2 regions of the Bradyrhizobium sp. CIAT3101 genome follow, and region 1 is predicted to be linked to the other one. Evidence: riboswitches for the same ligand, from Rfam matches in the RefSeq annotation. Region 1 holds a riboswitch; the other holds the start of a gene.

Region 1 (7,452 bases):
CACACCGTGTGGGCTTCTGCACTCTACTCGTGAATTCCAACTTGCCGTAGTCTCTTAGGCCGGCTCGCTGATATCCCACACTCTCGTGCGGCCATTGAGACACAGAGCTAAAACGCCAGTGAGACGTCATGACCGCTTCAGGCCTACGGCGAGAGCTCGGCATGCCCTTCCCTTCTGCCATGCTCTTCTTCTTATTTGTTATATGGCCACTACTGGCATTTTTCGCGGAGCACGAGACGTGAGCAACTGCGAGCCAGTTTCGGTCACGACAACCACCTCTTCATGCAGCATCAGCTTCGGTGATCCGTCAAAATATGAGGGATATGAGGTGCTCGGTTCAATATTAACGATCATGCCTGGCTTTAGTATTGTCTTGTCGTCCGGTTGGACCGACGGTAACTCCGGCATCCATAAGCCCATGGAGTGTCCCATTCGGCCGATGTTGGTGGCTTTACCGCGATTGTTTGAGCCATTTAGTACGGCTGACATTGCGCTCCAGACATCAGAGATCGGAATGCCAGGTTTAGCGGCCGCAATTCCCGCTTCGGTGGCATCCCAAACGACCTGATAGGCATCCTGGGTGTGCGGATCAGGCGCACCGAAAGCAAAGTGTCGATCGAAATCGCTCCAATAAAAATCGAACAGGCAGCCGGCATCAATAAACAGTAGGTCTCCATCCGACAGAAATTTGTCGGTCGGAACACCGTAAGGACGCGTGTATCCCCCGCGGCCAGAAACACCCACTATCTTGCTTGTCTTCTCGACACCGCGACTGAAACATTCGAATTCGAACTGGCGACAGGCCTCGCGTTCCGTCATTCCAAGGCGTAGCTTTGTTGCGAGCCCTTCAAATGCGTCCGACACAAGGCCACATACGGTTCCAATTCTGCCGACTTCAAGCGGAGACTTGATCATTCGCAAGGGGGTGAGAATCGGATCCGATGCGTCGACGAACGTTCGAGGCTTGATCGCGTCGGCTACACGCAAGAAATCTCCCGCGGGGAAGCCAAGCCTACTCTCCGCGCCAAGCTCTACGCCGATCCTAGCGTGCTCCGGCAGTAATTCACACACCGCTCGTGCAAGGGCGGACACACCCTCATCTTTCGGATTTGGGCTAGGCCAGCTCCGGCAATTTTTTACCCAGGTCGTGTCTCTGTAAAACTGGTCAATTCCCTCCGGGACGATTGCAACGGGGTCAGCTGACGAAAGAATGAGAAGAAATCGCGGCCGGGTCGTCTGCTGCGGGGTCGTACTAGGCTCACCAATGAAATATCGCAAATTGTGTTCGGACGTCGCCAGAAGCGCGTCAATGGCATGCTGTTTCATCAAACGCCGCGCGCGCTCGACGCGACCCTCGTATTCGATCCAGGGAAAGGGATCATACTGAATGGTCCTAATCGAATCCATCCCCATACCGTTCATCGCTCTTCTCCAGAGAAACACGTCAATCGCAGGACAACCGACAATTTATATGCCGGCTCGACAGCAGATGGCCGCCCTCGCGCGCTCATTCGACAATATCCTTCGGAACAGCCGCGCGCAGTTTTTTATGCGAAAGCATCGGAATACCGAGCTCCTCTGCGAGCAGGCGAACAAGACCTTTGTAAGGAGCTTTCAGCTTGTCGTGGTGAACGATGCTTTGAATTCCGCCTACAATGGATCGCACGCAAGCTCGCAGGTCGATCAAACGGCTTTCCTGGTCATAGCCGTCCGACACGAGCCAGTGGTTTGGTAGGACGTGACTAGCCGCGATCGCGGGTCGATCGCGCGACTGCAATACCGCGTTCGTGAAGCTCGGCTCGAAGTGAACACCTCCGATGCAGAGCACGGAATGTACCGGTTCCTCAATACGATCGAAAATTCGCAGTAGGGATCGCGCCAGCACTCGAGCTGCAAGAGGATGTGCCCAATCTTCGGGCGAGCTTCCGATCTCGACATCGACAGCCGAAGGTGGCAGGTCAGCGAGACGGGTACCAGCATCACCAGCCTTGACGCCCGACCAATGAGTCGCCTCGAGATAAGTGCGATAGGGGTCAAGACCGGAAGCGACCCGCTCGGCTTCGATCGCCAGAAGAAGTCCCCGCGTAATCCGAGGGTCGACCGCGCTGAAGGTCCCCGTGCCCAGATCGCCGGTCGTTTGAACCGAGAAGATTGCGTTTGGCGCATTGGCGCCCTCGTGCCAGTTCACGATGCCAATAACGTTGGCATCACCGAACCGATCATTGAACATTGGCGCGTAGCGCGCATAGTCGTTACTTACGACCTCGTTCGTGGCCACGATCGAAATTCTGGCATCATGCAAGCCAGCAACTTCGCGGACGGAGTGCCCATCGACTTCAAAACTCGTTGGAACTAGAGCGCAATCCGCCTTGAGAGCATCCAGAACGTGCCCCGCGACCGGGTCCTTTTCTCCATCGACGCAGAAGACAAAGACGGCATGTCTCATCGAGGTCCTCCGCCGAGTTCTAAGCAGATCGAGAGCGTGGGACGTCTATCTTCAACTTGGCGCCGTCGTCTTTTCGATTTTGTCGGAAAACACCCTGCTCTTCGCCCGGAACTGCGAGCTTGCAGGGCGAGAGCGAGCGCGCGGGAGGCGATTAACTCAAGCCCGAATAGCGTCACAGCAGCGCCACCCGCAAACTGGGCCCTGTTGCGGCCGGCATGTTTGGCGGAGCATGGACTGGAAATCGCGCGAAACGAAAAACGCGGCAGCGGATCGCCGGACCAGCAACGAACTTAACCTGGTTGCGCGACGAACAAGGTCGAATCCTGCCGCCATATGCCACAGACGTCGACGAAAGTGGTGTGAAGAGCCCCTCATCGAGCATAGCGATCGCCTCAGGCGTGCAGGCCTCCATTTTGGCTCGACTTTGAAAGAGATGCATGAAAGGCACTAGCTTTGTAGGGTCCTACACCACCGCATATTTATTAGAGCGTCGCCACGCAAACATTGTGCGTTCTTTTCAGGATCCCGCAGTATTTCTGCGCTAGCCGCGGATAGCTCGATGGAAACCACTGGGACATCCAGCGAATGCAATCCTCAAAAAGCGAGATCAGCATAGTACCTGGCAATAAGCCACCTGCTAATCTTGGTGGGGAGCTTGGGCAAACATCGAGTTGCCGCTTACGCCGCCGATTTTTGGATCCGACGATTCATCGCGGCTTGACAGGGAGTGAGTGCGTCTGAGACTGTCATCGTGTCTGATGATGGTGTGCGGGAGAGCGCGATAAGCCTGCAAAGGCGTATCACCGCCGACGGAGCAACTCCCCAAGGAAACTCTCAGGCCCAGGACCGCACACCGAGGACGATCTGGAGAGAGGTGCCGGTCAGCACCCACCGAAGGGGACCGTAATCCACGCGGATTGCGGAGAAAGCTCTCAGGTGCACGGACAGATTTGGGGACGGAGACATGGCGAAGCCATTTCACCGTTCGTTCAACCCTGTCTTGGAGCGCACGATGAGCACGATCGTCATTATTGGATCCGGTATTACCGGAGTTACAACTGCCTATGCCCTGGCCCGCCGCGGCTATTCGGTGACAGTCTTTGATCGCCAGCGCTATCCGGCGATGGACACTTCGTTTGCGAACGGCGGCCAATTATCGGCAAGCAATGCCGAGGTCTGGAATAACGTCGCAACGATCGTAAAAGGCTTGAGGTGGATGCTGCGCAAAGACGCACCACTGTTGCTGAACCCAAGGCCCAGTTTTCACAAATATACTTGGCTGGCAGAGTTCGTAAGCCAGATTCGAAACTACCGCCACAACACGATCGAAACGACGAAGCTAGCGATAGCTGCTCGCAAGCATCTTTTTGAGCTAGCCGATCGGGAGAGCATCGATTTCGACTTGGAGCGGCGAGGAATTTTGCACGTTTATTCGAGCAAGTCCGACTTCGATGCGGCCTCTCGCGTGAATCAGTTGCTGCTCAAAGGCGGATTGGATCGCCGTCCCGTGACGCCCTCTGAAATGCTTGCAATAGAGCCAGCTCTGCGCGATCAGTATTATGGTGGCTTCTTTACCCCGTCTGACTCAACCGGCGACATTCACAAGTTCACGCGCGGCCTCGCTGCGGCTTGCGAGCGAGGGGGCGTACGCTTCGTCTTTGATGCAGATATCTGCGGCATTCGGTCCGATCGAGACGGTGTGGTCGTACACTGGAAACGAGGTTCGTTGAAGGAAGAACTCAATGCCGAACGCGCAGTGGTTTGCGCGGGAGTCGGCAGCCGCCGCATTGCTTCAATGCTGGGGGACAACATAAACATTTATCCCGTCAAGGGCTATTCCATCACGGTAGAGCTGGGAGACGAAACGAGCCAAAAGGCTGCGCCTCGTGTCAGCCTCCTGGACGAGGCTACCAAGATCGTGACCAGCCGGTTAGGAGAGGATCGCTTCCGGGTCGCCGGGACCGCCGAATTTAATGGCGAAAACCGCGATATCCGCTGGGACCGAATTAAGCCCCTGATACGGTGGGTGGAGCGATCGTTCCCGGATGTATCCACCGCGCAGGTGGTGCCATGGGCGGGCTTGCGTCCTATGACACCTAGCATGATGCCGCGGGTTGGCCGAGGCAAACGCTCGAATATCTTCTACAACACCGGCCATGGCCATCTCGGTTGGACATTATCCGCTGTCACAGCTGAAATGATCGCTGATGTCATTGCCGCAGATCGCAGCAATACTCGGCTGAGCGAATCCGTGCCCTGATCCTGTTGAGTGGGTCCTGGTCCATGCTCCCGCCGATATCGGGGCGGGAGCATGTCGATTGACAGCGCCGAAGCGGATTTTGCAGTCGCTCTCGAAGGATGATGCGACCTTCAGTACCGGGCGACGTGCTTCCCGCAATTCATTGCTTAGGTAAGCCCCTGTGGACCACTTGGTACGTTGCTTCCGAAAGCCTTGTATGACGCAGTTGTTGCGACCGTTCCCGAATTGACGCCGACCAGATGGGGCCGCATGAACGACGTCATTTCTTAGCAAGGCGTACGCAGCACACACCGTGAAGTGCCGTGGCATTTAGGGGCAGGACGCAGCTTTGCGCGGAGCGAATCGAGCGCGCCAAAGCCGTTCCGCCCCGCCCACCCGAGCGTAAAACCAACCCGATCCAACGACACGTCGTCCCGAAACACCGAGATGCATCGCCAAGCTCAAGTCTCGTCGACTCCCCAACTGCTGCGGAGCGACGCCTGCTGTGCGCCCAGCTGACGCTTATCTTAGAGAAGTCTGCATTACGGGACGAAGGGCGTTTCGAAGGGCATTTTACAAGCCATGCAGCATATTTCTTGTAATTGCCGTTAGATCGACGATACTGATGTCATAAAGAGCGTTTTCGACGACATTTGTCTGATTTTAGATGTTTTTCTGCGGAAGTTGGCGATCTTTTGCAGGATCTCCTCTTAAGCCTGGAGCTTGTTATGAGGTACGACCGAATCGACGCTCACATCCTGGAGATCGTGCAAAAGAATAACCGTCTCACATCCGAGACGATTGGCGAACTGGCCGGGCTTTCCGCTACCGCCTGTCAACGCAGGCTAAAGAGGCTTCGGTCGGACGGCATTATCGAGGCTGACGTTTCGATCGTTTCGGCCAAGGCGGTCGGAAGACCTATTCAGATGCTAGTGCTGGTGACATTGGAACGAGAGCGCTCGGACATCATCGACAGGTTTAAAAAGGCGATCAAGTCATCCGCTGAAGTCGTCAATGGGTTTTACGTCACAGGCGATGCTGACTTTGTCCTATACATAACCGCACGCACCATGGACGACTATGAGCAGTTCACGCGGCGATTTTTCCGTGAGAACCCCGATATCAAGGGCTTCAAGACCATGGTGGTCATGGACCGGGTAAAAGCAGGATTTGCTATTCCAATTGAGGCTCCGTCCGAGGATTGAGTGTCTCACCCACCGGACCCCGCCTACCTGCTCCATCAGCAAGCCGGGCGAGGTGTCGCGGTACCCGTTATGAAACGAGCGCAGGTCTTCGCGCATTGGCGCGTGCAACTTTCGACTAAGTAGCATCACCTCCAGGCTACTAACACCCACCGCTCATCGTGGGCGCTTGATGGCGCGAGCGAGCTGGATGATTCGGTCGATGAGCTTCCAAACGCTAACCAACGAGAGACGTTGGCTTGGACAGCACGCCTCACTAGCGCCCTTTTTCGTCGCGCAGTGCGAGTTAAAAACGCTGCAAGTTTCCTTCGCTTTTGTGCTCTAAGCGGTTACGCGCGATCAAATATTCAGACCGCGCGCCCGGTAATCTTTCTTGAATTTTCGTGCGCGCGTTCGTCTAGCGAGCCGGGTGCGCTCTCTCATTCCGTAGTCACTCCCTGCGAGATGCCGCCGGCAAGGGCCAGATGCCACTCAACTGAGCCAGAGGCCTTAATCCTTGGCGCCTTGTATTGATTTAAAAACTTGATCTCCTCGTGACAGGCGCCGCAGAGCGAGCCGCGGCGCCTCGGCGCGCAACTGAAACGCAGGTACTTACGCCTGTTTCTCCAGACGCAAAGATGGAGAGCATAATTCCTACCAGCAATGAGAGGTGCGAAGAACGCTCTAGATTGGTATCGACTAGCCTTCGATGCTGCCAGGATGCGTGAAGTTGCCCGATCGAAACGCCGACATGCCACGATTGCTTCAGCGCTCACATGACACTAACGCGCGACCGCCGTCCCATCTGTTCTATCTCTCCAATCTGCGCCGGCCGGTCGTCGACCGCGCCGAAGGTATCTATTTTTGGACTAAGGACGGTCGCCGCTTCATCGATGGATCGAGCGGACCTATGGTCGTCAATATCGGCCATTCAAACAAAACCGTGCTCGAAGTCATGAAGCGGCAGATGGACAAGACCACCTTCGCTTATCGGCTGCACTTCGAGAACGAGCCCGCGGAAGAACTGGCACGGAAATTGGCGCGTAAGCTTCCCGAGGGCATGGATCGCATCTTCTTCGTATCCGGCGGCTCGGAAGCCACCGAATCCTGTATCAAGCTGGCGCGGCAGTGGGCAGTCGCAACCGGCCAGCCCAAGCGCTGGAAAGTGATCACCCGTTTTCCATCCTTTCACGGGGCCACCCTTGGCTCGCTTTCTGTTACCGGCGACGATGCACTTGCCGAAACTTTCACGCCTATTATGCGCGTGATGCCGACCGTGCCGGCGCCGGCCGCCTGGCGCGACCGCGACAACCTTTCGATGGAACAGCGCGGGTTACGTTATGCCAACATACTTGAGGAAAAAATCCTCACCGAGGGCCCCGAAAACGTGCTCGCTTTCATCATGGAACCCATCGGCGGAGCCGCTACGGCAGCCCTTGTCGCGCCTGACAGTTACTATGTGCGTATCCGCGAGATCTGCGATTGCTATGGCATCCTGCTCATCCATGACGAGGTTGTGAGCGGCGCTGGGCGTACTGGTAAATTCCTTGGAGGCGACCACTGGAGTTCCAGGCCCGATATTGTCG
Region 2 (7,452 bases), 4.3 Mb from region 1:
CGGCCAGACGCTTCGGCATCATGAAAGCGACGCGCGAGGACGGCTTACCGATCGCGTCCAGCACCAGCGCATAAGGCTCCTTCAGCTTCAGCGTGATGGTCTTGGGGTCAGTCGCCTCGAGACTCGCAGTGAACAGCATCATCTGCTGCCCCATGCTGTCGACAGCGGCCCAGCGCTTCAGCGAGGCGACGCAGTCTTCCGCCGTCACCGGCGTACCGTCATGCCACTTCAGGCCATCGCGCAGCGTAAAGGTGTAGGTCAGCTTGTCATCGGAGATTGTCCAGTCCGCCATCTGCGGCTGGATCTTGAAGTTGGAATCCGTCGCGATCAGCGTGTCGTAGACCATGTAGCCATGGTCACGCGCGATATAGGCGCTGGTGAAAATCGGATCGAGGATGCGCAGATCCGAATGCATCACCGCGGTAATGGTCTTGCCCGCGGCAAGAACCGGCGTGGCCAGTGCCGAAAGCGCCAAGACTGAAAGCGCGGAGACTGAAAGCGCCGAGACCGAAAGCGCAACTCTGGAGGCGAACGCACGACGCAAATGTCGGAACATTGAAGCTCTCCTGGAAAGCGGCGCCGCTGACGACAGCGGCGCCGCTTGATGATCGGGACCAAAGGCGCGAGACGCGCCTTGGTTTGACTTGGCCTTGTTTGACTTGGCCTTACTCGGACTTGTCGATGTTCCAGAAGATCGGCGTCGCCGGGCCGTCGAGCACGCCGGACAGCGACTTCCGCCACGCGCTCGGCGCCAGGTACTGACCAAGCGGGATGTAGATCACCTGGTCATAGGCTTCCTTCTGGATCTCGGTCGCGATCTTCTTCTGATCGTCGAGCGAGGCCGCGCGGACGAAGTCGTCCTTCAGCTTCTCGATCTTGGCGTCTTCCGCCCAACCGAACCAGCCGCCCTTCTTGCCCTGGCCGCCGATCGAGAGATTGGAGATCGGGTTGGACACGTCGGCGCTAACCCAGTTGGTGAAGAACATGTTCCAGCCGCCCTCCTTCGGGGGCTTCTGGCTGGCTCTGCGGCTCACCACCGTCTGCCAGTCCGTCGCCTGCGCATCGACCTTGAAGCCGGCTTCGCGCAGCAGCTGCACCGCGACGGTCGGCTGCGCCTTCAGCGTGACGACATCGCCGGGCACCATGACCACGACGGGCGTGCCGTCATAGCCGGACTCGGCGAGCGCCTTCTTGGCTTCCGCCATGCCACTGCCCTTGACCAGCGTCTCGGAACCGACGTCGGTCGCGAACGGCGTATCGCAGATGAAGAAGGCGCCGCAGATCTTGTAGTACTTCGGGTTGCCGACCAGCGCGTCGAGCACGTCCTTCTGGTTCATCGCCAGGAAGGCGGCGCGGCGGATCTTCGGATTGTCGAAGGGCGGATAGAGGAAGTTCATGCGACCGAGCGTCTGGTAGCCGAACTTGTTGAGCGTCTCGACCTTGAGGTCGGAATTGCCTTCAAGCACGGGGAGCAGATCCCACGGCGGCACTTCCATGAAGTCGATGTCGCCCGACTGCAGCGCGTTCACCGCGGTCTGCGAGTCCGGCATGGTGATCCACTCGACGCGATCGACCTTCACCACCTTGCCGCCGGCGGTCCAGCTCGCCGGCTCCTTGCGCGGCACGTAGTCGGTGTTCTTGACGTAGACCGCCTTCACGCCGGGCTGGAATTCGCCCTGCACGAACTTGAACGGACCGGAACCGATCTGCTCGGGGATCTGCTTGTCCGGCGGCGTCTCGGCGAGGCGCTTCGGCATCATGAAGGGCACGCGCGAGGACGGCTTGCCGATCGAATCCAGCACCAGGCCGTAGGGTTCCTTCAGCTTCAGCGTGATGGTCTTGGCGTCGGTCGCCTCGATGCTGGCTGTGAAGGTCATCATCTGCTGGCCCATGCCGTCGACGGCGGCCCAGCGCTTCAGAGAGGCGACGCAATCCTCGGCGGTGACCGGCGTGCCGTCATGCCACTTCAGGCCGTCGCGCAGCGTGAAGGTGTAGGTGAGCTTGTCGTCGGAGATCTTCCAATCCGCCATCTGCGGCTGGATCTTGAAGTTCGCATCCGTCGTGATCAGCGTGTCGTAGACCATGTAGCCATGGTCACGCGTGATGTAGGCGGTGGTGAAGATCGGATCGATGATGCGCAGATCCGAATGCATCACCGCGGTGATGGTCTTGCCGGCCGCAAATACCGGCGATGCCATCGCCGTCGAGAGCGCGACGACCGACAGCGCGAGTGTGGAGGCGAACGCGCGTCGCCCCCGGCGCATCAAGCTCAACATAGAAAGTTTCTCCTGACGTGAAACTGTTCAAAGGCGGGTTATTGGTTGAGCATTCGGTTCGTTCCCTAGGCGAACTAACCTCATGCAATGCCTTTATCTTTCGAGACTTGCAGACAGTCTTGAGCGCGTCAATCCGGTTTCGGTGCAAGCCCTTGCGGCGCATGCACGGGCTCCACAAAGATCGGTTTGGCTCTACAACTCTCCCCGCTTGTCCTGCCCGCGCTGATGCAATGCGCATTCCATCTTTCGAAGCTTGAGAGACATTAAGATGAATCCAGCCAATCTTCCCTTCGATTCCGAGGCGATGCTCGAGGGCCTGCGCACCTGGGTGGAATGCGAAAGCCCGACCTGGGATGCGGGCGCGGTCAACCGCATGCTCGATATCGCAGCGCGGGATATGGCGATCATGGGTGCGACCATCGAGCGCATCGCCGGCCGTCAGGGCTTCGGCGGCGTCGTTCGCGCGCGCTTCCCGCATCCCAGGCAAGGCGAACCCGGCATCCTGATCGCCGGGCACATGGATACCGTCCACCCGGTCGGCACCATCGAGAAGCTGAAATGGCGGCGCGAGGGCAACAAGTGCTACGGCCCCGGCATCTACGACATGAAGGGCGGCAACTATCTCTCGCTGGAAGCGATCCGGCAGCTGGCGCGCGCGGCCTTCACCACGCCGCTTCCGATCACCATCCTGTTCACGCCGGACGAGGAAGTCGGCACGCCCTCGACGCGCGACATCATCGAAGCGGAAGCCGCGCGCAACAAATATGTGCTGGTGCCCGAGCCTGGCCGCGCCGACAACGGCGTCACCACCGGACGTTACGCGATCGCGCGCTTCAATCTGGAAGCGACGGGGCGGCCGAGCCACGCCGGCGCGACCTTGTCGGCGGGACGCTCGGCGATCCGCGAGATGGCACGGCAGATTCTCGCGATCGACGCGATGACGACGGAGGACTGCACCTTCTCGGTCGGCGTCGTGCATGGTGGCCAATGGGTCAATTGCGTTGCCACGACTGCCACCGGCGAAGCGCTGTCTATGGCCAAGCGCCAGGCCGATCTCGACCGCGGCGTCGAACGGATGCTTGCGCTCTCGGGTACGGCGAATGATGTCTCCTTCAAGGTGACACGTGGCGTGACGCGGCCGGTGTGGGAGCCTGATGCCGGTACCATGGCGCTGTATGAAAAGGCGCGCGGCATCGCCAAATCTCTTGGCGCGGAATTACCGCATGCGAGCTCCGGCGGCGGCTCCGACGGCAACTTCACGGGCGCGATGGGCATCCCGACGCTCGACGGCCTCGGCGTGCGTGGCGGCAATGGCCACACGCTCGAAGAGTTCATCGAGGTCGATAGCCTGGTTGAACGCGGCCGCCTGATGGCGGGACTGCTGGCGACGCTCGACTAAAGTGAATCAACTTCGCACTGCACAATGCATTGGCAGTCGCGGATGAAATTTAGCCTTGTCTAAAAATGAGGCGCATCGTACTGCTCGATGGTCCACGCGACGATGCGGGAGAGATCGCAATGAAGGCATCCAGCTTTCATTGCGGCGCCGACGGAGCAACCGCCCCGGAAACTCTCAGGCAAAAGGACTGTATCGTCAGGACGATCTGGAGAGAGACGGCACGATCGACGTCGTGACGTCCACCGAAGGGGATAGTCTGCGCAGGTCTCGTGAGGTTCTGCCTCGTCGAGGTCCGTGCCGGATCAAGCTCTCAGGTAACCGTGACAGATGGGGCGCCGCCAACGGCTTTCGGGCCGGCGGTTAGCCTATCCTAACTCACGGGAGCCCCTGCTCAACATGACACATATCGCCATCATCGGCGCCGGCATCACCGGCGTGACGACCGCCTATGCCCTGCTCGAACGCGGCTACAAGGTCACGGTGCTCGACAAGCATCGCTACGCCGCGATGGAGACCTCGTTTGCGAACGGCGGACAGCTCTCCGCCAGCAATGCCGAGGTGTGGAACAGCACCGCGACGATCCTCAAAGGCCTGCGCTGGATGTTCCGGCGCGATGCGCCGCTCTTGATGAACCCGCGGCCGAACTGGCACAAATATTCGTGGATGAGCGAGTTCGTCGCCAATATCGGCAACTACCGCGCCAATACGATTTTGACGACGCGGCTCGCGATCGAAGCCCGCAAGCACCTGTTCGAGATCGCGACGCGCGAAGGCATCGACTTCGATCTCGAACGCCGCGGCATCCTCCACATCTATCACGACAAGAAGGGTTTTGAATCCGGCCTGCGCGTCAATGCGCTGCTGCAGGAAGGCGGACTCGATCGCCACCCGGTGACGCCGGAAGAAATCCGCACGATCGAGCCGACGCTGCGCAAGGATTATTACGGCGGCTTCTACACGCCGTCGGATGCCACCGGCGACATCCACAAGTTCACGCGCGGGCTGGCAGAGGCCTGCAAGCGGCGCGGCGCAACCTTCATCCATGAGGCCAATATCGATTCCATCGCGCAAGCTCGCGGCGGCTTCGTCATCGGCTGGGCCGATCTCAGCGCAAGCGACGCGGTCGCCTCCGCGCGCGGCATGCTGAAGGTCGATGGCGTCGTGGTCTGCGCCGGCGTTGCCAGCCGTCATTTCGCGGCGATGCTCGACGAGCGCGTCAATGTCTATCCGGTGAAGGGTTATTCGATCACCATCCAGCTCGACACTGCCGAGAGCCGCAATGCGACGCCGACCGTCAGCCTGCTCGACGAGGCCGCCAAGATCGTCACCAGCCGGCTCGGCGCCGATCGTTTTCGTGTGGCCGGCACGGCCGAGTTCAACGACTTCAACCGCGACATCCGCGCCGATCGCGTGCAGCCGCTGGTCGACTGGGTGCGCAGCAACTTTCCGGCGGTCGAGACGTCTCGCATCATTCCGTGGGCCGGGCTCAGGCCGATGATGCCGAACATGATGCCGGTGGTGCGCGCGGGCCGGATGCCCGGCGTGTTCTTTAACACCGGCCACGGCCATCTCGGCTGGACCTTGTCGGCCGCGACCGCGCAGATGATCGCCGGAACCATCGACGGCTGGCGCGGGCTCAACGCACCGCCAACCGTCCCCTCATTTCGGGGCGAACTTGGGGTTGAGCGCGAGATGCGTCGTGCATCCTGAGTGGTCGCAAATCGATGCGGGGCGGCCCCTTGCGACCGCCCTGCCCTTGGCACACAATTTGCCCCACGAGGACGGCTCTCCGGCCGGGTCTTCCAGCCCGAGAGACAGGCGCGCATGATAGACACGACCGAATCCACGGGCGCCTCTCGGCCCCCCACAATCTGCAGCCGGAGATAGGTGCATGCTAGGTTATCTCATTCGCCGCGTTCTGGCTGCGGTGCCCGTGATGGGCGTCGTGGCGCTGTTCGTGTTCCTGCTGCTGCGGCTGACGCCCGGCGACCCCGCCGCGATCCTCGCCGGCGACAATGCGACACCTGAACGGCTGGAGCGCATCCGCACCTCGCTCGGCCTCAATGAACCCCTGATCGTGCAGTTCGTCACCTGGGTCGGCAAGCTGCTGCACGGCGACCTCGGAACCTCCCTGATTTCCAACCTGCCGGTCATGAAGATGATCGGCCAGCGCGTCGAGCCGTCGATCTCGATCGCGCTGTCGACCATCATCCTCGCCGTCATCGTTGCGGTGCCGCTCGGCGTCATCGCGGCCTGGAAGCACGGCACCTGGATCGACCGTTTCGTGATGGGCCTGTCCGTGCTCGGCTTCTCGGTGCCGGTGTTCGTGGTCGGCTATGTCCTGATCGAGGTCTTTGCGATCGATTTGCGCTGGGTGCCGGTGCAGGGCTTCAAGAGCATCTCTGCCGGCTTCGGCGCGTTCTTCGAGCGCATCATCCTGCCGACCTGCGCGCTCTCCTTCATCTACATCGCGCTGATCGCGCGCATGACGCGCGCCGCGATGCTCGATGTGCTCGGCGAGGATTACGTGCGAACGGCGCGCGCCAAGGGCATCAACGAGGTCGCGGTGATGATGCGGCACGCGCTGCGGAACGCCGCCGTGCCCGTGATCACCGTGATCGGCACCGGCTTCGCGCTCCTGATCTCCGGCGTCGTCGTCACCGAGAGCGTGTTCAACATCCCCGGCATCGGCCGCCTCACCGTGGATGCGGTGCTGGCGCGCGACTATCCGGTGATCCAGGCGATGATCCTGCTGACGTCGCTGATCTACGTCGTCGTCAACCTCCTGATCGACGTCGCCTACACGCTGCTCGATCCCCGGATCCGGTACTGAGGCAAGGACAACAACAAGATGTCAGTCGATACCCTTCCCCAGTCGTCCATCCCGATCACGTCGCCGCTGCGGCCGCGTTTCGGCTTCCTCACCTCGACGCCGATCATCGCCACGGCGACGGTGTTGCTCGCGCTGATCGTGCTGATCTCGATCCTGGCGCCGTTGATCGCGCCGCACGATCCGATCCAGCTCGCGCCGTCGCAGCGGCTCAAGCCCGCGTCGGCGCAGTTCCTGCTCGGCACCGACGCCTACGGCCGCGACCTGCTGTCGCGCGTCATCTATGGCGGCCGCATTTCGCTCCTGATCGGCATCGGCTCGGCGATCCTCTCGATCGCCATCGGCCTTGTGATCGGTCTCGTCTCCGGCTTCTTCAAGCTGATCGATTCCGTCCTGATGCGCATCATGGACGGCCTGATGGCGATGCCGAGCATCCTGCTTGCAATCGCCGTGGTGTCGCTGTCCGGCGCGAGCATCTGGACGGTGCTGGTCGCGATCACGATCCCCGAAATCCCGCGCGTGGCACGCCTAGTGCGCTCGGTCGTCCTGTCGGCGCGTGAGGAGCCCTATGTGGAAGCCGCGATCTCGGTCGGCTCCTCGCTGCCGAAGATCATGTGGCGGCACCTGATGCCGAACACGATCGCGCCGCTGATCGTCCAGGGCACCTATGTCTGCGCGTCCGCGATCCTCACCGAGGCCATCCTCTCCTTCCTCGGCGCCGGCATCTCGCCGGAGACGCCGACCTGGGGCAACATCATGGCCGAGGGCCGCCAGTATTTTCAGCTCAAGCCGACCCTGATTTTCTGGCCGGGCCTGCTGCTCTCGATCGCCATCCTCAGCATCAACCTGATCGGCGACGCCGCCCGCGACGCACTCGATCCCCGCATGAAGCAGCGGGAGGGCAAATAATGACCGATCAAGTGATGACCAAAGACATCGTTCTCGAC

Evidence for each region. A riboswitch is a leader RNA that binds a small molecule or an ion and turns the genes downstream of it on or off. The one in region 1 is predicted to bind glycine.
Region 2: it holds a riboswitch for glycine, as region 1 does, so the genes downstream of both, QA645_RS16355 (D-amino acid dehydrogenase) here and QA645_RS39845 (D-amino acid dehydrogenase) in region 1, are expected to answer to the same signal.

Annotation. Positions count from the first base shown of each region.
Region 1 covers NZ_CP121634.1:8,553,512-8,560,963, forward strand. The annotation lists gene QA645_RS39835 (Xaa-Pro peptidase family protein) at 199-1,422, opposite strand; gene QA645_RS39840 (D-aminoacyl-tRNA deacylase) at 1,508-2,446, opposite strand; glycine riboswitch at 3,206-3,305, shown strand; glycine riboswitch at 3,309-3,396, shown strand; gene QA645_RS39845 (D-amino acid dehydrogenase) at 3,459-4,706, shown strand; gene QA645_RS39850 (Lrp/AsnC family transcriptional regulator) at 5,414-5,890, shown strand; gene QA645_RS39855 (aspartate aminotransferase family protein) at 6,618-7,452, shown strand, end outside.
Region 2 covers NZ_CP121634.1:3,494,354-3,501,805, reverse strand. The annotation lists gene QA645_RS16370 (ABC transporter substrate-binding protein) at 1-556, opposite strand, end outside; gene QA645_RS16365 (ABC transporter substrate-binding protein) at 666-2,276, opposite strand; gene QA645_RS16360 (M20/M25/M40 family metallo-hydrolase) at 2,545-3,675, shown strand; glycine riboswitch at 3,771-3,875, shown strand; glycine riboswitch at 3,879-4,004, shown strand; gene QA645_RS16355 (D-amino acid dehydrogenase) at 4,072-5,385, shown strand; gene QA645_RS16350 (ABC transporter permease) at 5,567-6,508, shown strand; gene QA645_RS16345 (ABC transporter permease) at 6,527-7,414, shown strand; gene QA645_RS16340 (ABC transporter ATP-binding protein) at 7,429-7,452, shown strand, end outside.